DNA from 3 places in the Pseudarthrobacter sp. WHRI 8279 genome. Region 1 is predicted to be linked to each of the others. Evidence: riboswitches for the same ligand, from Rfam matches in the RefSeq annotation. Region 1 holds a riboswitch; each other region holds the start of a gene.
What was found. Region 1 has a riboswitch for S-adenosylmethionine ahead of ABRP28_RS02365 (bifunctional o-acetylhomoserine/o-acetylserine sulfhydrylase). Riboswitches for the same ligand answer to the same signal wherever they lie in the genome.

Region 1 (10,276 bases):
CGCTCGGCTCCCTGGCCGCTGCCACAAACCGGGACCGGGACGCCCTGTCCGGCATGGTGCGCATCAGCACCTCGGACGGTTTTGGCGCCGAATTCGTAACGCCCGCGCTGGTCCGCCTCCAGCAGCGGCACCCGATGCTGAACGTGGAGATGTTGAGCGCCACGCGGCGGGTCAGCCAGAACCGCTCCGGTGTGGACCTGGAGGTGGTGGTGGGCAGCACCGATGTGAGCAACGCGCAGGCCATCTTCCTGACCAACTACTTCCTCCGGCTCTACGCCAGCCCCGCCTACGCCGCGGAGCGCGGCCTGCCGGAGACGCCCGACGGCGTGGGGCAGCACGGATTCGTCTCCTACGTTGAGTCGGCGCTCCAGGTTGCCGAGCTGGGGCACCGCTCCTCCCAGCTGCCCATGCCGAAATCAAGTTTCCAGGCAACGAGCATCTTTGCCCAGGTGGAGGCGGTGCGCCGGGGCGCCGGAATCGGCCTGCTGCCGAACTTCATGGTGGCGCACAACCCGGAGTTCGTTCCGGTGCTCGCTGACGCCTTCCAGCGCCAGGTCCCCATTTGGGCAGTGGCACGGCCGGAATCGCTGCGGTCCGCCCGGGTCCAGGCCGTGATTGGTGCGCTTCAGCAGGAGGTGGCGGAACGCCAGGATCTATTGGCCGCGTGACCTGCTGGCGGCTTGACGTGCCAGTAACCTGTCCTTCAGCGACCTGGGAGTCAGCCACCAGGGAGCTGGCAGCCGGCCACGCTTCACGCCTGGAAAAGCCGCCTCACCACCTGCCCGGCTGCGAGCGCGTCGAGTCCTTCGTTGATCTCGGCGAGGGGCCTGGTGTCGGTGTGCAGCAGCTCCACGGGCAACCGGCCGTCGCGCCAGTACCCCAGGTAGAGGGGAATGTCCCGGTCCGGTACAGCGTCGCCCATGTACGAGCCCAGCAGCCGCTTGCCCGCCCCGGCGAACTGCAGGGCAGGTACTGTCAGCTCTGCGGTGGGGTGCGGGAGGCCGACGGAGACGACGGCGCCGCCCCTCGTCACGTGCCCAAGGCAGGACGCGATCACCCGGGCCGAGCCCACGGCCTCAACTGCGATGTCCACACCGTCACCGGCGGCTTCGGCGATCAGGCGGGCGGCGTCCTCCGGAGTCCCCACCGCTGTTGCACCGCACTCCATGGCCAGCCCATGCTTGGCGGTGTTGGGATCAATCGCAATAACGGCGGAAGCACCGGCGAGCGCCGCAGCCATAACGGCCGAAAGCCCCACCGCGCCGAGCCCGAAAACTGCCACGGACTGGCTTTCCTGGATGGCGGCCGTGTTGAGGACTGCGCCCATTCCGGTGAGCACGGCGCAGCCGAACATCGCCGCGACCGTGTCGGGGACGTCGTCGTCAATCACCACCACTGACTCGCGGGCAACCACCGCATAATCCGCGAAGGCCGAAACCCCAAGGTGGTGGTTGATGCGCTCGCCCGCAGGCGTGCGCAGCAGGGCTTCGCCGTGCAAAAGGTCACCGGAGCCGTTGACCTCGGCGGCCCGGTGGCAGAGCGCAGGCCGCCCTGCCCGGCAGGCCCGGCAGGAGCCACAACTGGGAACGAAGACAAGGACCACGTGGTCCCCCACGGACACGTCGGTGACGCCCTCGCCCACCGAGGCCACCCGCCCCACGGCCTCGTGGCCCAGCGCCATGGGAAGCGGCCTGACGCGGGATCCGTCCACGACCGACAGGTCTGAGTGGCACAGGCTGGAGTAGGTGATTGTGACACCCAGCTCGCCCGCGCGCGGTTCGGGACGGCTGAGCTCCTGGACCACCAGGGGCTGCGCTTCGGCATAGCTGGTGCCTGAAGGAACTGTGGAATAGAGGACTGCTGCTCGCATGGTGTTCCTGACCTTAGGTGTGTGGACACGCGGCTGCCCGGACCTGCGGTGCGTGCAGGTCCGGGCAGCCGCCCTGTCCGTGGTGCTGTGCCGTGAGGAATGCCTGTCGGCTTTATTTCTTGGCGGCGGCCAGAAGATCGGCCGTGCCCTTCGCGTCGGCGGCATCGACATCATGAAGTGAGATGCCGCGGGTTTCCTTGAGGAAGAAGACGGAGACCGCGGTGACCACGCAGGCGCCCAGGAGGTAGAACGCCACCGGAAGGGACGAACCGAAGCTGCCCAGCAGCGAGCTGGCGATGATCGGCGCCAGGGAACCGGCCACGATGGAGGTCACCTGGTAACCGAGGGAAACGCCGGAATACCGCATGCGGGTGGGGAACATTTCCGCCATGATGGACGGCTGGCCGGCGTACATCAGGGCGTGGAACAGCAGGCCGATGGTGATGGCAGCCAGGATGATGAGATCGTTGGCGGTGTCCATCATGGGGAAAGCGAAGAAGCCCCAGGTTCCGGCGAGGATTGCACCGGCCATGTAGACCGGGCGGCGTCCCAGGGAATCCGACATCTTGCCCACCAGCGGGACTGCGCAGAAGTGGATGAAGTGTGCCACCAGCAGGAGGAGCAGGATGCGGGACGTGTCCGTCTGCACAACCACTTTCAGGTAGGTGATGGAGAACGTGACAACAAGGTAGTAGAGGATGTTCTCCGCGAAGCGCAGGCCCATGGCGGTGAACACGCCGCGCGGGTACCGGCGGAAGACCTCGGCCACACCGTAGCCCTTGTTCTCGACGGTGACTTCCTTGCGGGCTTCCAGGAAGATTGGCGCGTCCTGGACCTTGGTGCGGATGTAGTAGCCGATGATGACGATCACTGCGGAGAGCCAGAAGGCTACGCGCCAGCCCCAGCCGAGGAAGGCTTCGGGGGAAAGGGTGGAGGACAGGGTGAACAGCACGGCCGTGGCGAGCAGGTTGCCCATGGGGACGGCGGACTGCGGCCAGCTGGACCAGAAACCGCGGGACTTGTTCGGGCTGTGCTCGGCGACGAGCAGCACAGCGCCGCCCCATTCGCCGCCTACTGCGAAGCCCTGGACGAAGCGCAGGAACACCAGCAGGGCAGGGGCCCAGTAGCCGATCTGCGCAAATGTGGGCAGGCAGCCCATGAGGAAGGTGGCAACACCCACCAGGATGATGCTCAGCTGCAGCAACTGCTTGCGGCCGAACTTGTCGCCAAAGTGGCCGAAGACGATGCCACCGATGGGGCGGGCAACGAAGCCGACGGCGTAGGTGACGAAGGCTGCAATGATGCCGTCCAGCTCTGTTCCGGAGTTGGGGAAGAACAGCTTGCCGAACACCAGGGTGGCGGCGGAGGCGTAAAGGAAGAACTCGTACCACTCAACCACGGTGCCGGCCATGGAGGCCGTGACGACTTTCTTCAGGCCGGAGGCCTTGACATCGGTTTCCTCGGGCCGCCGCGCGGCGGACTTTTCCGTACTCATTGATGAACTCCTTCGGCGTCTTCTTCGACACCACTGGGACAGGCTGTGGCGGATACGTGTGATTTTGGCCACGAACCGCCGGGTCCCAACGAGTATGGTCCGCCTGAACGCCAAGCTCAACGGCGAATCATGCAGAGGCTATCTGCATAAATGCACATCCACTTGCCCGCGAACCTCGGTTTTAGTCCGAGAGATGTGCCCTGAGCTGGTGGCCCAGCTGGCCTATTTCCGTCAGGAAGCCGTCATGGCCTATCGGCGCTGTGATGAGGTGCACGTCCACTTCTCCGGGGAGGGCTGCGGCAAGTTCGCGGGACTGGGCCGGGAAGTAGAGGCGGTCCGAGTCCACGGCTGCCACGAAGAAACGCGCACCTGACCGCGCCAGGGTCTCGGGAAGCGGCCCCCTCCCCCGGCAGATGTCGTGGCTCATCAGGGCCTCGGTGATGGCGATGTAGCTGTTGGCATCAAACCGCCGGACCAGCTTGTTCCCCTGGTGGTCCAGGTAGCTTTCCACCTGGTAGCGGCCTCGGTTGGCCAGGACCCCGCCCTGCAGGGGTGACTCCGGAGCCTGGGGTGCGCGGCCAAACCTGCCTTCCAGTTCCGCCGCGGAGCGGTAGGTGATGTGCGCAATCCGCCGGGCCAGGGCCAGGCCATCCTCGGGAAAGGGGCCGCCGTAGTAATCGCCCCCGTTGAAATTCGCATCCTGGCGGATCGCCAGGGTTTGTGCCTGGGCAAAGGCAATCTGCTCGGCCGTGCTGGCCGCGCCGATGGAGATCACTCCGCAGCGCTGCACCCGTTCCGGGAAGGTGATGGCCCACTCAAGTGCGCGGGCTCCGCCCATGGAACCCCCCAGCACCGCAAACCAGTTCTTGATTCCCAGCTGGTCGGCCAGCCGGGCTTCCGCCGCAGTGCTGTCCCGCAGCGTGACCAGGGGAAACCGGGATCCCCAGGGAACCCCGTCCGGTGCCGGCGAGGACGGCCCCGTGGATCCGTAGCAACCGCCCACAATGTTGATGGACACTACAAAAAAACGGTCCGTGTCCACCGGAGCACCCGGCCCGGCCAGCTGCTCCCACCAGCCCTGTTCGTCGGTATCGCCACGGGTGACGTGCGTACTGCCGGTCAGTGCATGTTCGATCAGGACTGCGTTGCTGGCGTCCTCGTTGAGGGTGCCCCAGGTTTCATAAGCCAGCGTGACGTCCGGCAGGTAGCCGCCGGCTTCAAGTTCCAGTCCCCCAATGGAGGCATAGCGGACTATTCCGTGTCCGGAAACGGTGGTACGGGCGACGGTAACCGTCATGGCAAGACCTCTTCTTACGCGCTTGCCTGCCGTCGAATGACCGGCAGGCCAGGTCTTCACCCGGGGCACCCCACCGCGGAAGGAGGGTTGCCGGCCAGCAAGCCGGGGCTGTCACTGGCACTCATGACCTGGTTCGAGTGTACGAAACAGCACCCGCCTGCCGCCAAGAGTGTGACTGGTTGTGACGGTCCCGGGCCCGGCAGGCACGCCCGCCCGGCCCGGGACCCCGCCGTCGGCCCTTGCTCCTGCTCAGGCGCCCGTGGCCGCCTTGGCGGCACGGAAGCCCGCTTCCAGGTCGGCCAGGATGTCATCGATGTGTTCGATTCCCACAGACAACCGGACCAGGCCGGGCGTTACCCCGGCCACCGCCTGCTGCTCCGGGGAGAGCTGGCTGTGGGTGGTCGACGCGGGATGGATGACAAGGGAGCGGACGTCACCGATGTTGGCCACATGGGAGTGCAGTTCGAGCGCGTCCACGAAGCGCTTGCCGGCCTCCGCCCCGCCGGCGAGGTTGAAGGACACGATCGCGCCCGTGCCCTTGGGGCCATATTTGCGGCCCCTCTCGTACCAGGGGCTGGAGGGCAGCCCCGCGTAGGCGACCGATTCGACGTCGTCACGCGCTTCCATCCACTGCGCCACGTCCAGGGCGTTGGCAACGTGACGCTCCACGCGCAGGCTCAACGTTTCCAGCCCCTGGGCAATGAGGAAGGCGTTGAACGGGGAGACGGCGGAACCAAGGTCCCGGAGCAGCTGGACGCGCGCTTTGAGGATGTAGGACAGGTTGGCGCCCAGGGCACCGTCCTTGCCGAGGTCCCGGGCGTACACCAGCCCGTTGTAGGTGGGGTCCGGGGTGTTGAAGCCCGGGAACTTCGCCGGGTCCTTGCCGAAGTCGAACTTCCCGGAGTCCACGATCACGCCGGCAATGGCGGAACCGTGGCCGCCCAGGTACTTGGTTGCCGAATGGATCACGATGTCCGCTCCCCATTCCAGCGGCCGGATCAGGTACGGGGTGGACAGGGTGTTGTCCACAATGAGGGGCACCCCGGCATCGTGGGCCACCTGGGAGATACCTTCTATGTCCAGGACGTCCTGGCGGGGGTTGGAGACCACTTCCCCGAAAAAGAGCTTGGTGTTGGGCTGCACGGCGTCGCGCCACTGCTCCAGGTTGTCCGGGTCCGCCACGAAGGTGACCGAAATGCCGAACTTCTTCAGGGTATGGGCAAAGAGATTGTAGGTTCCGCCGTAAAGGCTGGGGCTTGCGACGATATGGTCGCCGGCTTCCGCGATGTTCAGGACAGCGAAGGTTTCAGCGGCCTGGCCTGAGCTGAGCAGCAGTGCCCCGAGCCCGCCTTCAAGGCTGGCGATCCGCTGTTCCACGGCTTCCTGGGTGGGGTTGCCGATGCGGGTGTAGATAGGTGCCAGTTCAGCAAGGGCGAAACGGTTGGCGGCGCTCTCGGCGCTGGGGAACACGAAGGACGTGGTCTGGTAGATAGGGAGTGCACGGGCGCCCGTGGCACTGTCCGGCTCCTGGCCTGCGTGGATCTGGCGGGTTTCGAATGACCATCCGTTGGACATCTAAGGCTCCTTTGACTGGGCCCGGCATGCTCAAAGCACCGCGGGCCGCGCTTGCTGTCCGGCCTTTGCCGGACAGCCAGGTCCTCACCCGGGGCACCCCACCGCGGAAGGAGGGTTGCCGGCCAGCAAGCCGGGGCTTGGTGCTGGCGCTCATGACCTGAGCCCAGTGTAGGAACAGCATGTGCCCGCCGCCATGAGTGTGACCGGTTGTGACTTCCCCGCCCTCCTGCGGGACGCACCCCGCCGGACGCAGCGCTGGGAGGCACCGTATGTTGATTTCCCAAGGTTCCGCAGAAGATGCGCAGGATTGCGCGAAGTTTGGCCGTTTGCCACCGGTCCCCCGTTAGATTTGAGCCGGGAACCCGTCTCATCGCCTTTCAGCTTCCATACCAAAGGAACACTTCAGTTGCCCCAGTTCTCTCGCCTGGCACGTCGCACCGTCCTGCTCTCCGCCGTCGCCCTCTGCTCAGGCGCGGTGGCAGCCGGTCCCTGGCCGGCATCCGCAGCACACGCCGCTCCTTCTGCCGCTGTGGACGATGGCGGCCGCTACCTTGTGCAATTCGCTCCGGGCAAGGACGTCGCGGCCGAGGCGGCAGCCCTCCGCGCCCAGGGAATCGGCGTCAACAGAACATTTACGAAGGCGGTGAAGGGCGCGGCCATCGAGGCCACGCCGGGGCAGGCTGCCGCCCTGCTGCGCTCAGGCCGGGCCGCAACAGTGGAGCCGGACCACGCGGTCACGGTCTCCGAGGTGCAGCGCAATGCCCCCTGGGGCCTCGACCGGATCGATCAACAGGCGCTGCCCCTCTCCGGCTCCTACACACCTGCCGCCTCCGGCCAGGGCGTCAGCGTCTACGTAGTAGACACCGGGATCCTGGCATCCCACGCCGATTTCGGCGGCCGGGTCAGCGCCGGATGGACAGCAAAGGCTGACGGCCTGGGATCAAGCGACTGCAACGGCCATGGCACGCACGTGGCAGGAGTCATCGGCGGCGCCGTCCATGGCGTGGCCAAATCCGCCACCCTCATTCCGGTGCGGGCACTCGCATGCGATGGCTCCGGCCTCTACTCGGACATCATCGCAGGGCTGGACTGGATTGCAGATCACCACCGCCCTGGCACCCCGGCCGTAGTTAACCTGAGCATCGGCGGACCCACCAGCAGCGTGCTCGACGCAGCAGTCCAGGCCGTCATCACCAACGGCCTCCCGGCCATTGTCTCAGCGGGGAACAACGCCGTTGACGCCTGCACGGCTTCTCCAGCCCGCACGACGTCGGCGATCACGGTCGCGGCAAGCGATTCTTCGGACCGCCAGGCCTCCTTCTCCAATTTCGGCAAATGCGTTGACCTCTACGCGCCGGGTGTCGGCGTCAGCTCCGCCTGGCATACTTCCGCAACGGCCACGGCGTCACTCAGCGGAACGTCCATGGCTACGCCGCATGTGGCTGGTGCTGCCGCTGTCCTCCTCTCAGGCAACCCGCTTTTGACACCCAGCCAGGTGACCGATCGGCTGCTCTCGTCCGCGACCGGAGGAAAGGTTGCAGGATCCGGAAGTGGAACGCCGAACCGTCTGCTGTACACCGGATCAGCTTCCGTCAACAACTTTTCGGTGGCGGGGGCGATCGGGGCCAAGTACGACTCACTGGGCGGACCAGCGTCCCAGCTGGGCGCGGCCATCAGCCAGGAACAAACAGTCCAGGGCGGAGCGCAGCAACAGTTCCAATATGGGTTGATTTTCTGGTCGCCTGCAGGTGGGGCACACCCGCTGTGGGGTGCCATTGAGAAGAAGTGGTTCAACGGGCATGACTCGGGCTACCCCATCCGGGACGAGGAGTCTCTGGGCGGCGGAGCCATAGCCCAGCACTTCACGAATGGAACCATGTACTACACACCGCAAATTGGCCTTCACTACATCGGCGCCGGAATCCGGGAGGCATGGTGGAATAAGGGCGGCCAGACCGGCGTAGCCGGTTACCCTGTGTCCGATGAGAGCCGCTGGCTTGAGGGAGGTGCGGTCCAGGCTTTCCAGGGTGGAACCTTTTACTTCACACCTCAGTATGGAACCAGGCTGCTGCAGGGGGCCATCCGCTGGGAGTATGAGCGGAGAGGAGGCTACGCCTTTATCGGGCGCCCGGTCACGGACGAGTACTCCTTGAATACGTATACTCGTGCCCAGCGCTTCGAAAACGGCATCATCTACTGGTCCAACGGAAGCATATGGACCGAACGGCTCTAAAGGTGTTGATGGCGTGCCGTTGCGATGCCGGCGAAGCGACGACAATCGCTCAAAACTACCGGCGTGCCCCCCGGGCAGCCCCACAGATGCCAGCTGCAGGAGTTGCAGCGGCACCGTCCGCCTCATCGCCAGCACGTCTGGTAACAGTGTCCAGGGCTGGCAACAATCGGACCCTCGGCTTGTTGTGGGCGTGAATTTCAGCACGACTGAAAGCCCGGAGCCCAGTAAGGCTACCCTTAGCTGAGAGCCCGATCACAAAGTGCCAAGATGTTGCCATGCGCATGGATCACGTCTCTTACGCCTGTGAACACGATGGCCTGGCTGCCACCACTGACCGGATTTCCTCTGCCCTCGGCGTCGAGGCAGTAAAGGGTGGAGTCCACCCGCGGTTCGGAACCCGGAATATGATCATCCCACTCGCGGGGCACAAGTACCTTGAGGTCGTTGAGGTCCTGGACCACCCGGCTTCGGACAAGGCGCCCTTCGGCCAGGCAGTGCGTGCACGGTCTGCAGCCGGCGGCGGTTGGATGGGCTGGTGCGTCGAGGTAGATGACCTGGCCCCCTTCGAGGAACGCCTGGGCCGCTCCTCAGTCAACGGCAACCGTAAATTCCCTGACGGCCGCGAACTCGTTTGGAAGCAGATCGGCATCCTCGGCCTGATCGCAGACCCACAGGTCCCGTACATGCTCAAGTGGGAGGGCGATCCTTCCCTGCACCCCTCCAACGCTTACGAGAGCAACGTCAAGATGAGCTGCCTCACCATAGCCGGCTCTGCCGCCCGGGTAACCGAGTGGCTGGGTGAACCCGTGGAGAAGCCGTTGGAAGACGTTGCCGTGGAGTGGGTGGCACCGCACGGAACACCCGGAATCCTTTCGGTGACTTTCGAGACCGCCAACGGGGCAGTCACTATCTGATTCTCCCCTCCCGGCATGGGTTCGCCCCCGCCGGGTATCAACCCGGGCAGATACTTGAGACTGCCCGCCTAAGCTTCGGCCGCCATCAGCAGGTGACAACGGCGTCACCCGCCGATGGCGGCCGAATTCGTCTCCGAGCAGATCTGGTTTGCCTGGTTTCCCGCGCGCCCGGCCTCTTCCGGCGTAAATGTCAGACCCTCCCCCCATGATTAGTGCATGGGCAGCGAAGCGGTGGAGAAGGCGTTTGCGGACATCCGCGCCGCCCTCGCTGTGCTCAACGCTGAGGTGGACGCGTGTGGTTCAGAGCCGTTCTCGGCTGCTGATCCGTTGGCCGGGCTGGCCGATGGGACCCTGGATATTCTCGCCGGTGCCAAGGAGGCCGAAGCCGGGCTCGCAGGCCTGAAAGCCCGCGCCGCCATGAAGTACGCGGACACCGCCCATGCCCTTGCCCCTCCCGGGGCGCCGGTGCAGGCGCAGGAAATGTCCATCACCGCGGAAATCGGCGCAGTACTGGCCATCGGGCCGCGGGCCGCAAGCTCGTTCCTGGTCGCGTCCCACGCCCTGGACACGACCTTGCCCCTGACCCTCTCGGCCCTGCAGGCCGGAGCAATCTCGTGGCAGCACGCACTGGCCCTGGCGGACGAGGCCGCCACCCTCGACCCCGCCGGCGCCGCGGCCCTCGAGGCCCACTTCCTCGACCCCAACACACCAAGACCCGCCACCGCCGCCACGGTCGGGGAGATGCCCGCCTACCGGTTCAAGGCCAAGGCCAGGACCTGGCGTGAACGCCACCATCCCGAATCGATCGAGAAGCGCCACGCCAGGGGCGTGGCGGACCGGCGGGTTGAGTGCCGGCCGGACCAGGACGGCATGGCCTGGCTTTCGGCCTACC
Region 2 (10,276 bases), 1.9 Mb from region 1:
GGCTGTCGGCCCGCGCGCTGACGGGCCGCCGCTTCAAGGTGAACCGCCCCGACGTCTGGGCCACCCGCGCCCAGGACAAGCGCCGCGCTTCCTTCGAGTAGTTCCGTTCCCGGTCCGGCGTCCGCAGGGAGTTTTCAACGGCGGCTTGGCGCTTGCCGATCGCGGCTTGGCACTTGCGGACGGCGGTTAGCCGGCCGAGCTGCCCAGGCGCAGTGAAAGCTGCGCTTCGAGCCCGGACAGCAGGATGGTGACGCCCTGGTCCAGCTCGGCCGAGCCCTCGTACTCGGCCAGGGCGGGGGCCAGTGCCCGCAGCCGCGGAAACTCCTTGGCGGGCAACCGGTGCAGGCCGAGCCGCAGCAGGGCTTCGTTCTCCTCCGGGTCCACCACGAATTCCTGGAGTTCGTTCAGGATATGGCCATAGAGGAAGCCGTAGTAGGCGCGGTAGACGTGGAGGGCGTCGGCCGGGCTGAAGCCTGCCCCGATCAGGAGGGAGAGGATCTGCTCGAGGGGACGCAGGGTGCCCAGCGGCCGCAGTCCCAGCGGGGTGGAGAGCGGCCTGGTCACGAGCAGTGGCACCACGTTGGGGTGCTGCAGGGCCAGGCGGCGTAGATCGTGCGCGATCTGGCGCAGCTGGGCTTTCCAGTCGGGATCCTGGGGGTGGATGGTGAGTTCATTGAGCACCAGCTCGGTGACCCCGTCCAGCAGCGCGGCGCGGTTCTCCGCATAGCGGTAGAGGCTCATCGGGTCCCTGCCCAGTTCCTGGCCGAGGCGGCGCATGGTCAGTGCGTCCAGGCCTTCGGCGTCAACCACTTCGAGCGCTTTCGCCAGTACGAGCTCCCGGCTCAGGCGCTGCTTTTGGGCTGGCCCGGTGAAGTTCGCGGGGACTTTCGCGGAGGCCATTGTTTCCGTCCTGGATGGCGGCAAGCCCTGATGGGGAGGGAAATTCCATGCGCTTGCCTGATTGGTTGTCTACGGCTAAAGTCTACAGTGTAGATGCGGCAGTGACACCGCCCGGAACCAACAATTCGGTAGTCAGCAAATTCGTAGTGCCGCTGTTCAGCAGCCCACCTGTTTTGCGGCTTCATCCACACTCCATTGCCCTGTGCACGGCATTGAGGTTCGCTGCTGTAGCCGAACGGCAGTACCACCGCACTTAGCGAAGGGAAGCCGTCTTGGCACATTCGCAGTTCGACCTCTTTCTCAAAGAAGCCACCTACCTCGACCAGGCCTCGGAATCCACGCTGGACCGTGACCGCCTGTACGGCCTGTACACCAGCTGGTGCTTTATCAACCAGCAGAAACCGGGACCTGAATCGGACTTTTGGGCAGCCATGAGCCACCGCAGGATTGCCTCCGGCCACAACGGGCTGCGCATGAAGGGCCCCGCTGCCGCCGACTACATCCTGGCGAGCTACCCCGGGCTCGTATAGCAAAGCCGCAGTAGACGGACAATGGCGTGGACCACGTGCCTTCGGGCACGGGGTCCACGCCATTCCTGTTCCTGCGGATCTCTTCTTGGCGGCGGCCGGATACGCTGCATCCACAGCGCCCCGCCCGAAAGGATCCGTACATGATTGACAGCAGCGCTGACCTGCGCGCAGGACTACGCATCAGGTTGCTCACGGCCGCGGACGCCGTCGCGCTGTCCGAGGCCTACACGCGCAATCGAGAGCACCTGGCTCCATGGGAGCCGAAACGCTCGGATGCGTTCTTTACCGGCGGGCACCAGTCGGACATAATCCGCGCCAAGCTCGGCCAGTACGCGCTGGGCTCGGAAGTTCCGTGGGTACTGGTACAGGAAGAGGACGACGGCGGGGGCACGCCGCGCACCGGCCGGGCGGGCGGGCGCGTGGCTGGGACAGTCACGCTGACGGGGATCGTCCGCGGCCCCTTCCTCAGCGCGAACCTCGGCTACTGGGTGGACCACAAACTCACCGGGCAAGGGATTGGCACGGCCGCCGTTCTGCACGCGGTCGACTACGCCCGCACCGGGCTTGGCCTGCACCGCATCCAAGCTGCCACCCTGCTGCACAACACAGCGTCCAAGCGGATCCTGCAGCGGGCAGGGTTCCGGGAGATTGGGGTTGCGCCGCAATACCTGAAGATCGCAGGCCGGTGGCAGGACCATCTGCTCCACCAGCTGATCCTGCCGCAGCCATGAGTGAGTTCAGATAAGCCTCCGCGGAGGTCGCGTCCTTAGGTGGGGATGATTTTGAAGAGGAACCGGGTCCGCACCATCACCCAGAGGAGCCCGAGGACTACGGCATAGGCGAGGGTGTTGACCAAGATGTTTCCCTGCTGGAGGGCAGGAATATTGGCAACGACGGCTATGAGAACCACGTGCATGATGAACACATAGAGGGTGGCGCGGCCCAGGGGGACCAGGAACCAGCCCAAGGCGCGCTGCACCGGCTTCCAGTACGCGGTGAGGAAGGCATAGGCCGCCACCACCAGGACCAGGACGTTTAACAGCCGGCCCGGAGCGAGGTAGGTGCGTCCGAAGAACAGGTCATACATGGCCCGGTACGCGGTGTCCGGCATGATCGCCAGGCGGACGTCAAACCCGTTGGCCAGGTACGGATTGCCCCATGACAGGAAGGCAAACGCGAAGGCCAGGGCGGTGCAGGCCGCCACCGCCCAGGGGTGCGCTGAAAGCCAGGCCACGATCCTCCGCCGGTGGAACCCGGCCGCCAGGCCGACGACGAACAGCACCTGCCACACCAGCAGGGGAAATGAATCCTCGAACTGCGACGGCAGGATCCGGAAGCGCGTCACCGTACCCGCCGCGTACACGGCCAGCGATGCCGCCAGCACCCACACGGCTTTACCGCGGTTGAGGGCCGCGAGGATCAGGGGGCTGGCCAGCAGCAGCACCACGTACAGGCCCATCACGTTGAACTGCCACGGCCCGAACTGGAGCAGCAGGATGGCGGGAAGAACCTGTGGCGGCACGGGGAACTGGAACAGCGTTTCCATGCCTGCATAGAGGTCGTAGCTGCGGCCGGCACCTTCATGCCCTGCACCGCCCGTGCCCTGGTCCACGAAGGTCGTGAGCGCATCTGTCCGGAACACCGGCAGCAGCGACAAGAGGAAGACGCCCACCAGCACCACCAGCGCCGTCAGGTAGAGCTTTCCTGCCCGGCGCGAAGTAAGGTCCACCACCGTTCCAAAGTCGTCCTTCGCCCTGGGCCCATAGACCATGCCCACCACCAGCCCGGAGAACAGGACAAACAGCTCGGCGCCCGAAACAAAGCCCACCGCCTCCTGGGTCAGGAGCTGGAACAGCGACACCAGGCCCAGGTGGTTCACCACCACAAAGACGATGGCAAGGCCACGGAGCAGGTCCACGCGGGAGTCCCTGCTGGACCTGTCGCTGTAGCCCCAGGCCGTGACCGCACCGACTTTGGCGGGGAGTTGCCACAGTGCCACCAGGAGGATGAGGAGGGCCGCCCCCACGCTCCAGGCGGCCGCCCCGGACAGCGTGTTGGACCTGACGAACGATGCACCAGGGGTGACATCGGTAACCGGCCCCGTCACCACCGGGGATCCCTCAAGCCGGGTGCGGGCAGCCTCGGCAATCCCCGCGTTTCCGGTGAGGCGCCAGTCGATGCTGGCCACACCCGTGTCCCGTGTACTGGTGCGTTCGTCCCAGACCACTGCGCCCGTCATCGCGAAACCGGCTGATCCGGCAGCTCCCAGGACCTGGCCCCACCAGCTGTCCTTGATCTCCGCTTCCGCGGCACCTCCGGCGGACGGGCTGTAAAAGGCCGAAGTCTGCAGCATCAAGGGCTTGTCCCGCCCCGCCGCATACGTCCCGTAGAAGTTTTCCCCGCCGGAGGCCGTCAGCATCTCCTGCAGCTCACCGGCGCGGGGAACGGTATTGACCGCGGTACCCCCTGCAGTGTCATCGTGGTAGGCCGTCAAGCCCACCCAGTCCACGGCGTCGTCCCCGGGGTAGTAGGGTTCGTAGGCTTTGTCCGAGCTGTTCCAGGCGCCGTCGCCGTTGGTGTCCAACAGGGAGAACCCTTCGGTTCCGGGCGCGGGCGCGTTCCGGTTCCGTTCGAAGGGATAGTCCCTGCCCAAATACGGTTCCCACACCATGGCATAACCGCCGGCGGTCCCGGCCGCCCGGAAAGCCGCTGTCACCGCCTGGAATGACTGCCGGTAGGCGGCCGGCTGCTGGCCCCACTCCACCCAGCTGGCATTCATGTCCGGAGCGAAGCGGATGAGCAGCTGGCTTTTAGAGTCACCTTTTATCCGGCGCACTTCCCCGGCAAAAGCTGCAGCGGCGTCAGGGGTGACCTGGTCCAGCGGGACAACAGGCCTTACCGTGAGCATCGCATCGGCGCCCTGTCCGGCGGATTGCTCCAGGAAGCCCCGGATGTCGCCCTCTTCCGAGGCGCGGAAGGGGAAGGCGATGTCGTGTCCGAAGATCGCGGGGGATGCCCCGAGCCGCTCGGAGAAGCCCCCGGCGGTGTCCTCTCCCCATTCGAGGACTGCGCCCAGCAGCGGCTTGCCTTCCTCCGGGAGGTTTCGGGCCGCCTGCGCCGGCCCGGCGGGCACCACCACGGCCAGGACGGCCATCAGCGCGGCGGCGAGGACGGCAGCCATCCGGTGGAGGGGCCGCGGGCGGCCGCTCGGGGCGGGACGTGCGGGAGCGGATAGCGTGCTGATGAGACCCCCCAGGGACTTATTCCTCAAGTGACGGGGCGGCGCCCCTGGACAAACTTTATCCGGGCTGGCGCTGGCGGCAGGCACCTGGCACCTGCATGCCCAAGGTGGCGCCGCCGTCGTGCGTTGAACGGACGTGGCGCATGCATCTTTGGTGCCGCGCCTCCGCGCAGCATCCTTCAGTTACGCAACATGACGACGACGGCGGTGCAGCCCCGGGCGGCAAGTGTTACGTTTTTGGGGAGTAATGAGTACCGGCGCCAAGCCCTGACTGGCCGGTCGGCAACCCTCCTTCCACGGCGGGGTGCCTCAGGTGAATACTCGGCATATCGACCATTCGAGCTGCAAGCGTGAGAGAAGGAGATCCGTCGTGTCTGACGCACCTGCCCCTGAAGAAAAACTGTCCTACCGCCTCATCAGCGGCCCGGACAACCGTGAATTCTGCGAGCGGATCTCGAACGCCCTGGCGGAAGGCTATGTGCTGCACGGCAGCCCCGCCGCAACCTTCAACGGCACCAGCGTGATCGTGGCACAGGCCGTGGTCCTGCCGGCAGCCATCGCCTCGGCAGACGCCGCAGTGGCGGATGCCGTGGACGACCTGGAGTCGTCAGGCGAAGACCTTGAGTTCGACGGCGAGGGCCACGCATGAGCTACGCAGGAGATCTGACGCCACAGGAGGCCTGGGACAAGCTGGAACAGGGCGCCATCCTGGTGGACGTACGCACCGAGGGCGAATGGGCCCACATCGGGATCCCGGACACCAAGGCAACAGAGAACGATCCACTGTTCATCCAGTGGACCTTCCCCGGGGGCATTCCAAACCCGGACTTCATCAACGACCTCAACCAGCAGGCGCCCGAAGACCGCAAAACAGAACTGGTGTTCCTGTGCCGCTCCGGTCAGCGGTCCATCGCGGCGGCCATAGCGGCCACCCAGGCCGGCTTCACCTCCTACAACGTGCTGGAGGGCTTTGAAGGCGACCCCGACCGCTTCGGCGAACGCACCGTCAACGGCTGGAAGAACCGCGGCCTGCCAACAAACCTGGGAAAGATCTAAGTGACCTTCAACGAAGACGCCGCCGGCTGGAGCCCCGATACCCAGGCCGTGCGCGGCGGCCTGGACCGCACCAACTTCCAGGAAACCAGTGAGGCCATTTTCCTGAATTCAGGGTTCGTGTACGAATCTGCCGCCGCCGCCGAGCGCGCCTTCACGGGCGAGGACGAGCGTTTTGTCTACTCCCGCTACGGCAACCCTTCCGTGGCAACGTTCCAGGAGCGGCTCCGCCTCCTGGAAGGAACAGAGGCGTGCTTTGCGACCGCGTCCGGAATGTCGGCCGTGTTCACCGCCCTGGGTGCCCTGCTCGGTGCCGGCGACCGTGTAGTGGCCGCCCGTTCGCTGTTCGGGTCCTGCTTCGTGATCCTGAACGAAATCCTGCCGCGGTGGGGCGTGGAGACGGTCTTCGTTGACGGACCGGACCTGGAGCAGTGGCGCGAGGCCCTGTCCCAGCCCACTACCGCCGTCTTCTTCGAATCGCCGTCCAATCCCATGCAGGAGATCGTGGACATCGCGGCGGTCAGCGAACTGGCTCACGCGGCCGGGGCGACCGTCGTCGTCGACAACGTTTTTGCCACTCCCCTGCTGCAGCGCTGCGGGCAGTTTGGCGCGGACGTCATTGTCTACTCCGGGACCAAGCACATCGACGGCCAGGGCCGGGTGCTCGGCGGGGCAATCCTGGGCACCAAGGAGTTCATCGAGGGCCCCGTGAAGCAGCTGATGCGGCACACCGGCCCGGCATTGTCCGCCTTCAACGCCTGGGTCCTCACCAAGGGCCTGGAAACCATGGCGCTGCGTGTTAACCATTCCTCGGCCACCGCGCTGCGGCTCGCGGAGTGGCTGGAGGAACAGCCGGCCGTCAGCTGGGTGAAGTACCCGCTGCTGAAGTCCCACCCGCAGTATGAGCTGGCAGCAAAGCAGATGAGTGCCGGCGGCACGGTCCTCACCCTGGAGCTGGCTCCCTCCGGGGGCCGCTCGGGGAAGGAAGCCGCCTTCGCGCTGCTGGACGGCCTGCGGATCATCGACATCTCCAACAACCTCGGGGACGCCAAGTCCCTCATCACCCACCCGGCCACCACCACGCACCGCGCCATGGGGCCGGAGGGGCGGGCCGCTATTGGCCTGAGCGACGGCGTTGTGCGGCTTTCCGTTGGCTTGGAGGATGTGGACGACCTGATTGGCGATCTGGAGCAGGCGCTCAAGCAGATCTAGGGTTGCACCGGGAATCAGGCGCCTTGAACGGACAGGTTCACTTCCACGGAGTCGCCTTCGCTGATTCGCGCCCTGGCCCTGATAGCCTTCTTGACCGGCAAAAGGTACGTCCCTGTTGTGGTGTCCGGGAAGAGCGAGGTCTGCCAGGTTTGGCCGGCGATTTCCGCACTCACCTGGACTGAGCCGAACGCTTTGCTGCGCCCTGCATTTTGTGCGCGGACATCGTCCGCGACGTCCGGGGGCAGGGTGAGGAAATGCCAGCCAGCCTCGCCGGGGTACAGCCAGAGTTCCGCTTTGAACGAGTACGACGACGTCACGCGCCGAGTATTGCATGCCTGCGGGGGTGCCGCCAGGGCCGTGGATATCCAGCAGGCCACTAGTTATCCACAGCCCCTGCCGTATGGTCCTTTTTGTCAGACCCCCGCAGGATGATGTCCTTATGGAAACGGACCCGGCGGTTGAGCAGGCGGAGGCAGCCGTTGTGGCTGCCGTCGCTGCGTTAGCTGCTGTATTGGATGGCAGGGACGCTGCGGTTGACGCCGGAGGGCTTAGCCCCGAAGCCACCCCAAGTCCTGCTGCTGCTTTGGATGATCCGTTGCAGCGGGTTGCTGACCGGGCACTGTGGGTTCTGGCGGGAGTGGCGCGATCGGAGGCGAGGCTGGCGGCGTTGAAGGCGCAGGCGGTTCAGGTGCTCGCTGCCGCCACGGGCCTGTTGAACGGTCCGCCGTCCTCGCCGCATGAGGCCGCGGCACAGGAGCGGAGCCTGGTGGCCGAGGTGGGATGTGCACTGGTGATCGGTGACCGGGCCGCCAGTGCGCTGTTGGCCGAGTCCCACGCCCTGACCACGTCCCTGCCCCGGACCCTTGCCGCGTTAGGGTCCGGGACGATTTCCTGGGCGCATGCCCGGGGGATGGCGGAGGAGGCTGCCACGCTTGACCCCGCAGGCGCCGCGGCCCTGGAGGCCCACTTCCTGGATCCGGACACACCCAGACCGCCCGGAGCGGCAACGATCGGGGAGATGCCGGCGTACCGGTTCAGGGCCAAAGCCAGGACCTGGCGGGAACGCCACCATCCCGAATCATTGGAGAAGCGCCACGCCAAGGGCGTGGCGGAGCGCCGGGTGGGGTACGCACCTGGCCAGGATGGCAAGGCCTGGCTCTCGGCCTACCTACCCGCTGACCAGGGCTTGGCGATCTGGAACCGGCTCACCGCCCTCTCCCGGGGAATGCAAAGCCCCAACGAGGCGCGCACTCTCACCCTGCTCCGCGCAGACGTCCTCGCCACCGCGGGCCTCACCAGCGGCGCTGGCCACATAGACTGCACCCACGGCAAAGACAGCACAGGCTCCGGCACCGGCCCTGGCGACAGCAGCACAGGCTCGGGCACAGACCAGGGCACGTCCATCCGGGCGCAGGTCCTCGTCACCGTGCCGGTATTCTCCCTCATGGGACTGACGGATGAGCCCGCGATGCTGGACGGGCACGGTCCGGTACCGGCGTCCATGGCCCGGGAACTCGTCGCGAATGGTGCCGCCTCGTTCCATCGGGTCCTGGTTGATCCGAGGGACGGGGCCCCGTTGGAGATCGGCCGGACCAGCTACCGGGTCACCAAAGCCATGCGTGACTGGCTGCGAATGCGGGACGGCAAATGCTCCTTCCCCGGCTGCAACAACAACTCGTTGGATAACGAGGCAGACCACCTTTTGGCCTGGCAGCACGGCGGGACCACCGGCATCAGCAACCTCGGACAGCCCTGCCCGAAGCACCACAAACTTCGGCATTCCAGCGGATGGATACCAACACCGGCCACCAAAAATGAACCGCCCGGCTGGACCTCACCCACCGGCCGGCACTACAAAAGCGAACACCAGGACTGGGAACCACCCCACTGGCCAGGCTGGGTTACTGACATGTGGAGTGCTGCAAAGCAGCCGGATCCAGGACAACCGGTTTTGTCTGCGTTCGAAGGCAGGGACCTCCAGGGCTTTGTTGAGCATTTTGGGATGCCTCAGGACGTGGACCCGCCCGATGACTTCGATCCGCCAGACGTGGACCTGCCGGAAGACCCCGGACCCACGGAGGATGAACTCCCCAACGACCCGTTCCCGAAGTGGCACCTATGGCTGGAAGCGTCCCTTTCGGCTCTTTAGGTCAGGCCACGGTGTAGGACAGACCAGGGCTGCAGGACAGACCAGAATCGGCTGACGCCCAGGGCTGCACAAGGTTGCCCAGGGCTGCCTAGGACTGCCGGACGCGCAGCAGGTCCGGAGCAGCTTCCACTTCCGCGAGGTCGGGGGCACCCCGCATGGTGATGTTGACTGCGTGGTTCACAACGGCGCCCAGGCCGAGATCTTCGGGCGGAGGACCTGCCATGGCCTTGTCCCGGACCCGGCGTTGCTCAGCTGCCCCGGTGCCACGGGCGATGATGTCCTCCACACCCTGGCGGACGATCGCGAGCTCTCCCTGCTCGTCCAGGACGGGCGCGAGATAATCCACCAGCGAACGAACCACATCCGTGGCCCTGGCCGGCCGGAACGTGCCGAAATCCAAAAGCTCCCCGCTGAGCCCGCTGCTGCTTGCCTGCCATGCAGCCATCCGCAGCAGCACAGTGGGCACCGGCGCAGGGTCCACGCCGTCCCGCCACTCCCGGCTGGCCGACTCCACCAGTGCGCGGACCAGGAGCGCGATGAGCGCAGCGTCCTCGGCCCGGAGGCAGACATCGGCCACGCGCACTTCCACAGTGGGGTGATTCCGGGAAAGCCTGGCGTCGAAGTAGAGCATCCCCTCGTCCAGCATCACTCCGCTGTCCAGCAACCGCGTGACAACCCGACGGTACGCGGGGTAGGTCCCGTAGATCCCCGCGGGTCCGGACGTGGGCCAGCGGTTCCAGGCCTGCGTCCGGTAACTCTCGAAGCCCGTCGCCATAGCGTTCCAAAACGGGGAGTTCGCGCTCAACGCGGTCAACACGGCAAGCTTGTCCCGGATCCGGTCCAGGACCGCCACGCCCTCCTCCGGCGATTCGATATACGTGTGCACATGGAAGCCACACGTGAGCTGCTCCTGCGCCGTGAGGCCGAAGCGCTCCAGCATCAGGGCATACCGGGGGTCCGGCGTCGTATGGCTGGTGGAAGCCAAGGGGGAGGTGGCAAGCGCCGCAACCCGGGCACCGTTCTTTTGGGCAGCCCGGTCAGCAAGCGTCCGGCCGGCACGGATCTGGTCCAGCAGTACGCCGTACTCCAGGCAGGGCCGCGTCTGGGTCTCGATCTGCTCAAGCTTAAGCTCGGCACTCAAACCCATCTCGTCGTCGTCGTAAACGGTCTTATCTTCGGTTTCCAGCGCAT
Region 3 (10,276 bases), 1.2 Mb from region 1:
GGCACATGCCAGGAACTACGGTTCAAACAAAGGACCCCGGAAGCCACATGGCTTCCGGGGTCCTTTGTTGTCATTGGATCAAGGGCGTACGCAACGCCCGGGCGCTGTTCCTAGGCGTCCACCGGCCGGATGGTATGGATCCGGTCCAGGATGGCGTTCTTCAGGTTCTCCGGAGCAGCCTCGGTGCAGGAGCGTTTGACCATGTTGCGGATGACGCACTCAAGGTCGTACTGCTCCGTGCATTCCGGGCAGTCATCGAGGTGGTTCTTGATTTCCGTGATGTCCTCGCGGGTCAGGGCACCGTCGAGGTACTCGTAGATGCGTTGCATCCGGCTGTCGTCGCAGTCGCCTAATCCCTGGCAGTCGCTCATTTCCTGCTCTCCTGTTGTGTGCTTCCTGCCGCGTCCTGTGCATCAGCGGCCGTCTTGAACCCGCGCTCCGCGGCGTACTCCCCCAGCATGTCCCGCAGCATCCTCCGGCCGCGGTGGAGCCGGGACATCACCGTACCGATGGGCGTGTTCATGATTTCTGAAATTTCCTTGTAGGCGAACCCCTCCACATCCGCGAAGTAGACCGCCAGGCGGAATTCCTCCGGAATGTCCTGGAGTGCCCTTTTGACGTCGGAATCCGGAAGGTGGTCCAACGCTTCTGCCTCAGCGGAGCGGAGTCCGCTGGAGGTGTGTGATTCGGCCCGCGCCAGCTGCCAGTCCTCGATGGTGTCCGAATTGGACTGGAGCGGTTCGCGCTGCCGCTTTCGGTACAAATTGATGTACGTGTTTGTCAGGATGCGGTACAGCCAGGCCTTGAGGTTGGTCCCGGGCCGGTACTGGTGGAACGCGGAGAAAGCCTTGGTGTACGCCTCCTGGACGAGGTCTTCGGCGTCAGAGGGGTTCCTGGCCATGCGCATTGCCGCCGAGTACAGCTGATCGACATACTGCATCGCATCGCGTTCAAACCTCAGACGGCGCTCCTCGACCGACTCGGTGGAAACATCCACCAGGTCCCCGCCGGATTCGGCCGGCGCCGGGACAGCCGCGGAGCCCGCAGCCCCAGGCCCAGCTGCTGCGCTGCTCTTCGCTTCGCTTTGGGAAGCCTCATACATGGCCGCGACGGCCGGATCCAGGGTGCTCATTGCCTTCAAGTCTACTGGGCGGCTGCGCGCACGCGGCTGGCCATAGCTCGGGGGTTCCGCCTCAAATGAGTCCATCGCCACCGGGCCTGCTGTTTCAATTCCGTCCAACACCCGTGCCAAGGGCACAACTCCGCTCTGCTTGTCCGTCGTGTACTGCACCGGCTATCTGCATCCGGCGAGCTCCTTCGGCCGGCACCTGCATGCTGTAGCCCATGATTTCGGTGCGGCAGCGCGTTCCGGATGCGTCATGAATAACCTCATGCCTTCGGCAAATATTCCCCAAAAGTGCAAGACTAGAACGGACTCCGCCGCTTTCGACGCGGTTCGTCCATCCAGGAGGAAATCAATGTCCTTTTTCCGCACGCTTGCCCGCCCCATGCTGGCCTCCAGTTTCGTCATCGCCGGAGTGGATAAGCTCAAGAACGCCGATGACACAGCGCAGCAGCTTTCCCCGCTGCTGCGCAAGGCGGCCGCGTCCCTGCCCTTTAAGTCAGATGAGAAAACCCTGGCCCGCGTCATCGGCGGAACACAGGTGGGCGCCGGCGTGCTTTTCGGACTGGGCAAATTCTCCAGGTTGTCGGCCACGCTGCTCACGGTGATCTCCCTGTTGAACACCTTTGTTGAGTGGCGGAGTGCGGATATCAGCACCAAGGAAGGGCGGGAGAACCGCCGTAACCAGCTGCTCAAGAACCTGTCCTTGAGTGGCGGCGCCCTGCTGGCGTCCGTTGACACAGCCGGCAAGCCAGGTCTGGCCTGGCGCGCGGAACACCTCGCCGCAGACGCCCGCAAGGGTGCCTCGCACCTGGCAGCGGACGCACGCAAGACAACCAACAAGAAGCTCCACAAGGCAGACAAGGTTGTACGGCGCGCCGTGGAACAGGCCACGGGGGCATAACAACGCATGACCGCAGCAGCCGACGTCCGGGATGACTCCGGAATGCATGTTCCCCACTGGCCGGCACCCTTCGCATCCCGGCCCGTCGACGCCACCGTCACGGTTCCCGGTTCCAAGTCCCTGACCAACAGGTACCTGGTTCTTGCCGCTCTGGCCGACGGACCGTCCCGCCTCCGCGCACCCCTGCATTCGAGGGACTCAGCGCTCATGATCGAGGCACTCCGGCAGTTGGGCGCCACCATTACGAAGGTTCCCGGCGACGGTGCCTTCGGGCCCGACCTGGAAGTGGTTCCGCTGGACCCGGATGCAGCGTCACCCCTTACAAGGATCGACTGCGGGCTTGCGGGTACGGTTATGCGGTTCGTTCCGCCGCTGGCTGCGCTGCGGAACGGCGAAAGCGTGTTCGACGGCGACCCGCACGCCCGCAAACGGCCGATGGGAACGATCATCGAAGCGCTCTCTGCGCTTGGCGTCGCTGTTTCCGCAGAAGGGGGCGGCACGCCGTCGTCCCTGCCCTTTGTGGTGGAAGGCACTGGTGAGGTCCGCGGCGGCCACCTGGTCATCGATGCCAGTGCGTCGTCCCAGTTCGTTTCGGCACTGCTCCTGGTGGGCGCAAGGTTCACCGAGGGCCTGCACCTGGAACATGTGGGCAAGCCGGTGCCCAGCCTCGACCACATCAACATGACCGTGGCAGTCCTGCGCGGCGCCGGGGTTGCCGTTGATGACTCAGTGCCCAACCACTGGGTGGTCAGCCCCGGCCCCATCCGTGCCTTCGACCAGCGGATCGAGCAGGACCTGTCCAACGCCGGCCCCTTCCTGGCCGCTGCTTTGGCTTCCAGGGGAACGGTGCGGATCCCGGGCTGGCCGGACGAAACGCAGCAGGTCGGTGACCTCTGGCGCAACATCCTGGCCGCCATGGGCGCCCAGGTGACCCTGCACGACGGCGTCCTCACGGTCACCGGCGGCCCCCACATCAAGGGCGGAGACTTCGCGGACACCAGCGAACTCGCGCCCACCGTAGCCGCCCTGTGCGCGCTGGCCACGGGCCCCTCCCGGCTCACCGGCATCGCACACCTGCGGGGACACGAGACCGACCGGCTCGCCGCGCTTGTGACAGAGATCAACCGCCTGGGCGGTGACGCCGAGGAAACCAGCGACGGACTGGTGATCCGGCCCGCAAAGCTGCATGCCGGCGTCGTCCACAGCTACGCCGACCACCGCATGGCCACCGCGGGGGCCATCCTTGGCCTCGCCGTGGAGGGCGTCCAGGTGGAGGACATCGGCACCACAGCCAAGACCATGCCGGATTTCCCCCGGCTGTGGGCAGGCATGCTGGCGCAGAACAGTCCTGCCGAAACAGCGCCGGAAGGTTCCAGCGGTGGCGCGGAGCACTGACTCCTGGGATGAATCGGACGTCCGGATCCGGCCCAGCAAGAAGGGCTCCCGGCCCCGCACCAAGGACAGGCCCAGCCATGACGACGCCGTCACGGGGCGCATCATTACCGTTGACCGGGGCAGGTACACCGCTGTGGTGGGAGAGGACTCGGGCGACGAAAGGATAGTCATTGCTGCCCGGGCCCGGGAACTCCGCCGGAATCCGGTAGTCGCAGGAGACTTCGTCTCGCTGGTCGGCGACGTCTCCGGGGAGCCGGACACCCTGGCGCGCCTGGTAAAAATCCAGGACCGCAGGACCCTGCTGCGGCGCAGCGCCGACGACACGGACCCCGTTGAACGGGCAGTGGTGGCCAATGCCGACCAGTTGGTGATTGTGGTGGCAGCAGCCAATCCTGAACCACGGACCGGCTTTATCGACCGTGCCCTGGTGGCCGCGTACGACGCCGGCATCGATCCGATCCTGCTGGTCACGAAGGCGGACGTCAAAGACCCTGCGGAACTGCTGTCCAACTACACCCACCTGGACTTTCCCGTGATCATCAGCCGGACCGCCGATGCCAGCGCTTCCGGCATTGATGCCCGTTCGGATGACGGCTTGTCCGCCCGGCTGGACATCTCCGCCGTTGCCGAGATGCGCGGCCACCTGGACGGCAAGGTCACCGTGATGCTTGGGCATTCCGGTGTTGGGAAGTCAACCATGGTCAACGCGCTGACCGGGGCGGAACGGGCTACTGGCGGAGTAAACGCCGTAACGGGGCGCGGACGGCACACGTCGTCGTCGGCCCTTGCGCTGAAGCTCGCGGACGCGCCGTCCGGAAGCTGGATCATCGACACCCCCGGCATCCGCTCCTTTGGCCTGGCGCACGTGGATCCCGACCGGATCCTCCGTTCCTTCCCGGACCTCTCCCCCGGCATTGAAGACTGCGAGCGCGGATGCAAGCACACCGCCGCCGCGGTCAACTGCGGGCTGGACGCATGGGTTGGTGCGGGGCACGCCGGCCCCACCGGAGCAGCGAGGCTGGGGTCCCTGCGGCGCCTCCTCGGCACGGACCCGAGGATGGAAGCCCAGGAGGCCAAGGAACTGGGCAGCGTCACCTGACGGGCCCGCTTCCCGGCAGAACGGCGCGCAGACGGTAGTTTGGAACCATGATCCAACCCGCTTCGAGCTACAACGATGACCTGCGCCTGGCCCATGTCCTGGCCGATTCCGTGGATGACCAGACCATGAGCCGCTTTAAGGCCCAGGACCTCCACATTGAGACCAAGCCGGACCTGACGCCCGTCACCGATGCGGACAAGGCAGCCGAGGAAGCCATCCGTGGCCAGCTCTCCCGCTCCCGTCCCCGCGATGCCGTCCTCGGCGAAGAGTTCGGCAGTACGGGGCATGGGTCGCGGCGGTGGATCATCGACCCCATTGACGGCACCAAGAACTTCGTTCGGGGCGTCCCGGTCTGGGCCACCCTGATCGCGTTGGTGGATGAGGGCGAACCGGTGGTGGGCGTGGTCAGCGCGCCTGCCCTCGGCAAGCGCTGGTGGGCCGCCAAGGGCATGGGAGCCTACATGGGGCGTTCCCTTGCCGCGGCAACCCGCCTCCGGGTGTCCAATGTTTCCAGCCTGTCCGATGCTTCCCTCTCCTACTCGAGCCTCGGCGGCTGGAAGGAACGTGGAAACCTTGATGAATTCCTGGGGCTTACCGAGGACGTGTGGCGGACCCGTGCCTTTGGCGACTTCTGGTCCTACTGCATGGTGGCAGAAGGTTCCGTGGACATCGCTTGTGAACCTGAGCTGAATCTCTACGACATGGCCGCGCTGGTGCCCATCGTGGTGGAAGCGGGGGGCCGCTTTACGTCGCTGGAGGGCGAGGACGGTCCGTTTGGCGGGAACGCCCTGGCCACGAATTCCATCCTCCACTCGGAGGTCCTGCGGCGCCTGAACCCGAACCTGGACGACCTGCTCTAGTCCAGGCATTACGAACAATCGACGGCGGACGCCCCCGAAAGGCTGCGCCCGCCGTCGTGATCTTCGGTTCAACCGCCCCTTTTCAACCGCGCGTAACAAAGTCCTTAACATTCCAGCGGGCTTTTAACCTTCGCGGCCCATGTTCTACGCTCTTAACCAGGTCACGAGTGCCAGCGCAAAACCCCGGTTTGCTGGCCGGCAACCCTCCATTCGCGGTGGGGTGCCCCGGGTGACGACCAGGCCGGTCCGGAAGGGATGCGGCAAGCGCGGATTCCTGCACGGAGTCCTGTTTTGAAGTGAGGTCTCTGTGACAACTGCCACCGTCTCCCCCAACGCCGCTTTCTCCAGCAAGGCCGCTCTCCAGCATCAGGCCGTTCCGCGGGAATCGTCAGCGCTCTTCGACCAGTGGCAGGCCGCCGCAGGCCGTCCGCTCGCTGCCGTCAGCGGTGCCGAGATCCAGGCTCCGCTGATCCACGGCGGCCACGTCCGGTACGCCAACCTGGATTATGGCGCGTCCGCTCCCGCCCTCTCGGTGGTGTCGGCCTACCTCAACGAGATCCTGCCCTTCTACGCCAGCGTCCACCGCGGTGCGGGTTACGCCTCCCAGATCAGCACGTCGGTCTACGAGAATGCCCGTGCCATCGTCCGCGACTTCGTAGGCGGCCGCCCGGATGATTCGGTGATCTTCACCCGGAACACCACCGACTCCCTGAACCTGCTGGCGGGCTGCCTGCCGGCCACCGATGGACGGCCGGCCGGCGACGTCCTGTACCTCGATATTGAGCATCACGCCAACCTGCTTCCGTGGCAGGGCGTCCCCCACCGCAGCATCGTGGCAGCAGATACCATTGCCGGAACCATCGACGCCGTCCGTGCGGAACTGCAGCAGGGCGGCGTCAGCCTGCTGGCCGTGACCGGTGCTTCCAACGTCACCGGCGAAATCCTCCCCATCCGCGCCCTTGCCGCGCTGGCGCACGAGCACGGGGCACGGATCGCTGTGGACGCGGCCCAGCTGGCACCGCACCGGCGCGTCAACATCACCGCGGACGACGTCGACTACCTCGCCTTCTCGGGCCACAAGCTGTACGCACCCTTTGGTGCCGGCGTGCTGGTCGGCCGGCCGGACTGGCTCGACGCCGGCACACCGCACCTCGCAGGCGGAGGCGCCGTCAAGGAAGCAAGGCTCGACGGCGTCAGCTGGGCAACCGGTCCGGCCCGCCACGAGGGCGGATCACCCAACGTGCTCGGTGCGGCGACGCTGGCCCGTGCAACGCAGGTCATCGCGGAGCTGGACCAGGACCGCTGGCACGCCCACGAATCAGCCATCCGCTCCTACCTGGTGGAAGGGCTGCAGGAAATCGACGGCGTGACGGTCCACCAGATCTTCAAGGACACCAACCCGGACACCGACACGATTGGCGTGGTCAACTTCTCCGTTGAAGGCTACGACGCCGGCCTGGTGGCCGCCTACCTGTCGGCCGAACACGGGGTGGGCCTGCGCGACGGCCGGTTCTGCGCGCACCCGCTGCTGAAGCGGCTGGGCCTTCCGTCCGGTTCCCTTCGGGCCAGCTTCGGCGTCGGCTCAAGGCTGGAAGATGCGGAGCGGCTGCTGGCTGGCATCCGGGACCTTCGGAGCAAGGGCCTGGGCTGGGACTATGTGGTGGACGCCGGCCGCTGGGTTCCGGCCAATGACAACCGTACGTACCCCCACTGGGCGCCCAACACCCCGGGAACAGCCGGCGCCGCGCCCTGCCTCGACGACTGACCTGCGGCTGGCGCCCTGCTGCGGCCCATGCGGTAAATTCGGAGGAACTAAAAGTACCGGATGAAGGAGGCCGCACGTGGCACGGGGTGGCCCACGGCTGGATCACGGCCGGCGCCGGGAGCTCGGCCTGAGTTTCCAGGACGGCGGCAAGCACTACCAGCAGGTGCGGCCGGGGTATCCTGCCGACTCAGCGCGCTGGCTCGTAACTCCCGCGGCCCGCGATGCACTCGACGTTGGCGCCGGCACCGGCAAATTTACTGAGCTGCTGCTGGGCATGGGGCTGTCCGTCACGGCGGTTGACCCCTCAGCGGACATGCTCAGGCAGTTGGCCGAGCACTATCCTGCCGCCACAGCTGTCCTTGGCACCGCAGAGGCGACTGGCCTGCCCGACGAGGCCTTCGACGTCGTTACCGTAGCCCAGGCCTGGCACTGGTGCGACGCGTTGAGGGCGAGCACGGAACTTGCCCGCGTCCTCCGCCCTCACGGAACACTGGGACTCGTCTGGAACCAGCTGGACACGTCGGTTTCCTGGGTCCACCGCCTGTCCAGGATCATGCATGCCGGGGATGTCTACAAACCCGGCCACCGCCCGCTCATAGGACCTGAGTTTGAGGCGCTGGAGGAGCATGTCACGCACTGGCAGGACTCCGTGACAACCGCAGACCTGATGGAACTGACGAAATCCCGCAGCTATTACCTGCGCGCTGGTGAGGCCACCCGGGCGAAGGTGCTTGCGAACCTTGACTGGTATCTCCATGACCACCTCGGCCACGGGCCGGACGAGGTACTGGAGCTGCCGTACCTGACGCTGTCGTGGCGGGCGGTCAGGGCATGAGCGGCTGGCAGCCCCCGTGTGGGCAAGGGCAGCCGGTAGGCTGGATCCTGTGAAGACCAGCGCGCCCTCCTCCTCCATTGAGGACTACGTCAAGGTCATCTATTCCTTCACTGAATGGCAGGACAAACCCATCACGTCCTCCCAGCTGGCCCAGCGCTTGGGGGTGGCGAACTCATCCGTCTCAGAGATGGTCCGGAAGCTGAAGGACCAGGGCCTGGTGGTCCACAAGCCGTACAGCGCCATCAGGCTCACGGACGCGGGCCTGCAGCTCGCGCTCTCCATGGTGCGCCGGCACCGCCTGATCGAGACCTACCTCGTCCAGCAGCTGGGGTACAGCTGGGACGAGGTCCACGATGAGGCCGAGCTGCTCGAGCACGCCGTGTCGGACACCTTCATAGAACGCGTAGCGGCGAAGCTGGGCAACCCCCAGCGGGATCCTCACGGTGATCCGATTCCGACGGCGGACGGCACGGTCTTTATGCCCCGCGCGCACCTCATGGGCGAGCTGGACCAGGGCCACACGGGCCGGATCACCCGGATCAGCGACGACAACCCGGAGCTGCTGCGCTACCTTGCGGCCGAGGAGATAGACCTCGATGCCGAGGTGGAGGTGATGGGGCGCAGGCCGTTCGGGGGCGCCCTGATGGTGCGCGTCCGGGATTCAGGGCGTTCGCGTGATTACGACCTGGCTGATGAGATCACGTCGGCGCTGTGGGTGCACAGCGACCGGCCCCATCCAGGCTGCCTCCTGGGGGATGCCGGGTTGCCCAAGGCATGAGCGGGCTGAAGATTTCGTGGGCACCCAGGGCTGGAGCCTGGCTGGCCGTTGCCGCGGGCGGCCTGGTGGGGACGGAACTTCGCTATGGCCTGGGGCTGGCCTTCCCTGAGTTTCCCGGATCGTTTCCCTGGACCACCCTGTGCATCAACGTGGCCGGCAGCTTTGTCCTGGCCGCCCTGACCACCGCGTGGATGGCCCGCCCGCACACCCCCTTCTGGTTGCGGGCAGGGCTGGGGCCGGGCCTGCTGGGGTCCTTCACCACGTTCTCCGCTGTGGTCTTTTCTTTGGACCAGCTGGTGAGGGCGGGGCAGCACGGAGTGTGGACTGGGTATCTCGCCCTGTCCCTGGTGCTGGGGCTGGCGGCGGCTGGCCTTGGGTGGCGGACAGGAAAGATTATTGGCCGCCCGTCCCGGAGCCGTCAGTGATTACCGCTGTCCTGGTGGGAGTTTTTGGGGTAACCGGCGCCCTCCTCCGCTTCGGCATTGACAGCTGGTTTGCCCACCACAGCTCCAGGCGGACTGTCCGTGCCGGCGGCCGGAACGGCCCCGCGCGGCTGCATTGGCCTTGGGCAACACTGCTGGTGAACGTGGCAGGATGCTTCATTATTGGCGCCGCCCACGGCCTTACAGCAGACCTGGGGCTGGAGGCAGAGTGGCAGGCCGGGCTGACCACCGGCCTGGCCGGCGGGCTCACCACCTTCAGTTCGTGGACCACGGCCACGGTGCGGCTGGTGGCCGAAGAACGCCTCGGATCTGCCGCAGTGAACATTGCCGCCAACCTGGTCCTCGGCCTCGCTGCGGCCGCCGCGGGGATCGTCCTGGCCACCTGGGCATAGGAAGCGCGGCCACGGCCGGGAAGCCCTGATTTGGTGGGCTCCCGTATCGTGGATGGTGATGATTAGCAGACGCGACGCGGCCATTGCCCTTGACGTACCCATGGAGATGGCACAGCGCCACGGCCTTCCAAAATGGCTGACCGAGGCTGAGCTGGGTGAGATCCTGGACAACCCGCCGCCTTGGCTGGTCCAGTCCCGCGCGAACCGGACGGGCAAGCGGCCCGTCTGGGTCCACCTTGAATGCGCGGTGTGCGGCTACGAGGAAGCGGCCCGGCCCAAGAAATGGTGGCCGGACTTTACCTACGTAATCTGCGGCCACCACCGTCCGGACGAGGTGCCCGCTGCCCGTTCAGGCTTGGTCCGGAGCGAGTTCGACGGCGTGGGCACGCGCTTCGTGGGCATCGCGGACGTGCCTGTCCCGGACTGACTTCCTGCTGCTCCAGGCCATTACATTCGGGGCCGAAAAGGCGTACTTTACGAGGAGGGACGCAGCCCGTCCCCTGCCGTAAGGAGCACGCCATGCCGGACAAGACACCCCACCAAAACCTGGCAAAAAAGCCGGTCAAGACCATCAAGGAAAAACGCGCCGAAAAGAAGGCGAAGCACCCTGAAGCCGCCCTGGACCCGGTGGCTCACTTGAAGAAGCGCCGGTAGTCCTGCCGCCGGTTGGCTTGGGTTCCAT

Region 2: linked by a shared signal. The riboswitch ahead of ABRP28_RS13935 (DUF1737 domain-containing protein) and the one ahead of ABRP28_RS02365 (bifunctional o-acetylhomoserine/o-acetylserine sulfhydrylase) in region 1 are both predicted to bind S-adenosylmethionine.
Region 3: linked by a shared signal. The riboswitch ahead of ABRP28_RS07820 (aminotransferase class V-fold PLP-dependent enzyme) and the one ahead of ABRP28_RS02365 (bifunctional o-acetylhomoserine/o-acetylserine sulfhydrylase) in region 1 are both predicted to bind S-adenosylmethionine.

The regions. Positions count from the first base shown of each region.
Region 1 is NZ_CP168162.1:533,514-543,789, reverse strand. It holds gene ABRP28_RS02385 (LysR family transcriptional regulator) at 1-668, shown strand, start outside; gene ABRP28_RS02380 (alcohol dehydrogenase catalytic domain-containing protein) at 752-1,870, opposite strand; gene ABRP28_RS02375 (MFS transporter) at 1,983-3,365, opposite strand; gene ABRP28_RS02370 (homoserine O-acetyltransferase) at 3,547-4,662, opposite strand; SAM riboswitch class IV at 4,676-4,791, opposite strand; gene ABRP28_RS02365 (bifunctional o-acetylhomoserine/o-acetylserine sulfhydrylase) at 4,912-6,237, opposite strand; SAM riboswitch class IV at 6,280-6,395, opposite strand; gene ABRP28_RS02360 (S8 family serine peptidase) at 6,644-8,470, shown strand; gene ABRP28_RS02355 (VOC family protein) at 8,746-9,384, shown strand; gene ABRP28_RS02350 (DUF222 domain-containing protein) at 9,601-10,276, shown strand, end outside.
Region 2 is NZ_CP168162.1:3,011,809-3,022,084, forward strand. It holds gene ABRP28_RS13910 (pyridoxamine 5'-phosphate oxidase family protein) at 1-101, shown strand, start outside; gene ABRP28_RS13915 (TetR/AcrR family transcriptional regulator C-terminal domain-containing protein) at 187-900, opposite strand; gene ABRP28_RS13920 (hypothetical protein) at 1,173-1,430, shown strand; gene ABRP28_RS13925 (GNAT family protein) at 1,571-2,161, shown strand; gene opgC (OpgC domain-containing protein) at 2,197-4,611, opposite strand; SAM riboswitch class IV at 4,915-5,028, shown strand; gene ABRP28_RS13935 (DUF1737 domain-containing protein) at 5,042-5,320, shown strand; gene ABRP28_RS13940 (rhodanese-like domain-containing protein) at 5,317-5,727, shown strand; gene ABRP28_RS13945 (O-succinylhomoserine sulfhydrylase) at 5,728-6,936, shown strand; gene ABRP28_RS13950 (DUF1905 domain-containing protein) at 6,951-7,253, opposite strand; gene ABRP28_RS13955 (DUF222 domain-containing protein) at 7,376-9,085, shown strand; gene ABRP28_RS13960 (glutamate--cysteine ligase) at 9,174-10,276, opposite strand, start outside.
Region 3 is NZ_CP168162.1:1,713,515-1,723,790, forward strand. It holds gene ABRP28_RS07785 (50S ribosomal protein bL37) at 1-1, shown strand, start outside; gene rsrA (mycothiol system anti-sigma-R factor) at 111-371, opposite strand; gene ABRP28_RS07795 (sigma-70 family RNA polymerase sigma factor) at 368-1,132, opposite strand; gene ABRP28_RS07800 (DoxX family protein) at 1,479-2,027, shown strand; gene aroA (3-phosphoshikimate 1-carboxyvinyltransferase) at 2,034-3,422, shown strand; gene rsgA (ribosome small subunit-dependent GTPase A) at 3,406-4,521, shown strand; gene hisN (histidinol-phosphatase) at 4,569-5,381, shown strand; SAM riboswitch class IV at 5,541-5,654, shown strand; gene ABRP28_RS07820 (aminotransferase class V-fold PLP-dependent enzyme) at 5,689-7,146, shown strand; gene ABRP28_RS07825 (class I SAM-dependent methyltransferase) at 7,223-7,981, shown strand; gene ABRP28_RS07830 (metal-dependent transcriptional regulator) at 8,031-8,759, shown strand; gene ABRP28_RS07835 (CrcB family protein) at 8,756-9,184, shown strand; gene ABRP28_RS07840 (CrcB family protein) at 9,181-9,594, shown strand; gene ABRP28_RS07845 (hypothetical protein) at 9,653-10,021, shown strand; gene ABRP28_RS07850 (hypothetical protein) at 10,114-10,248, shown strand.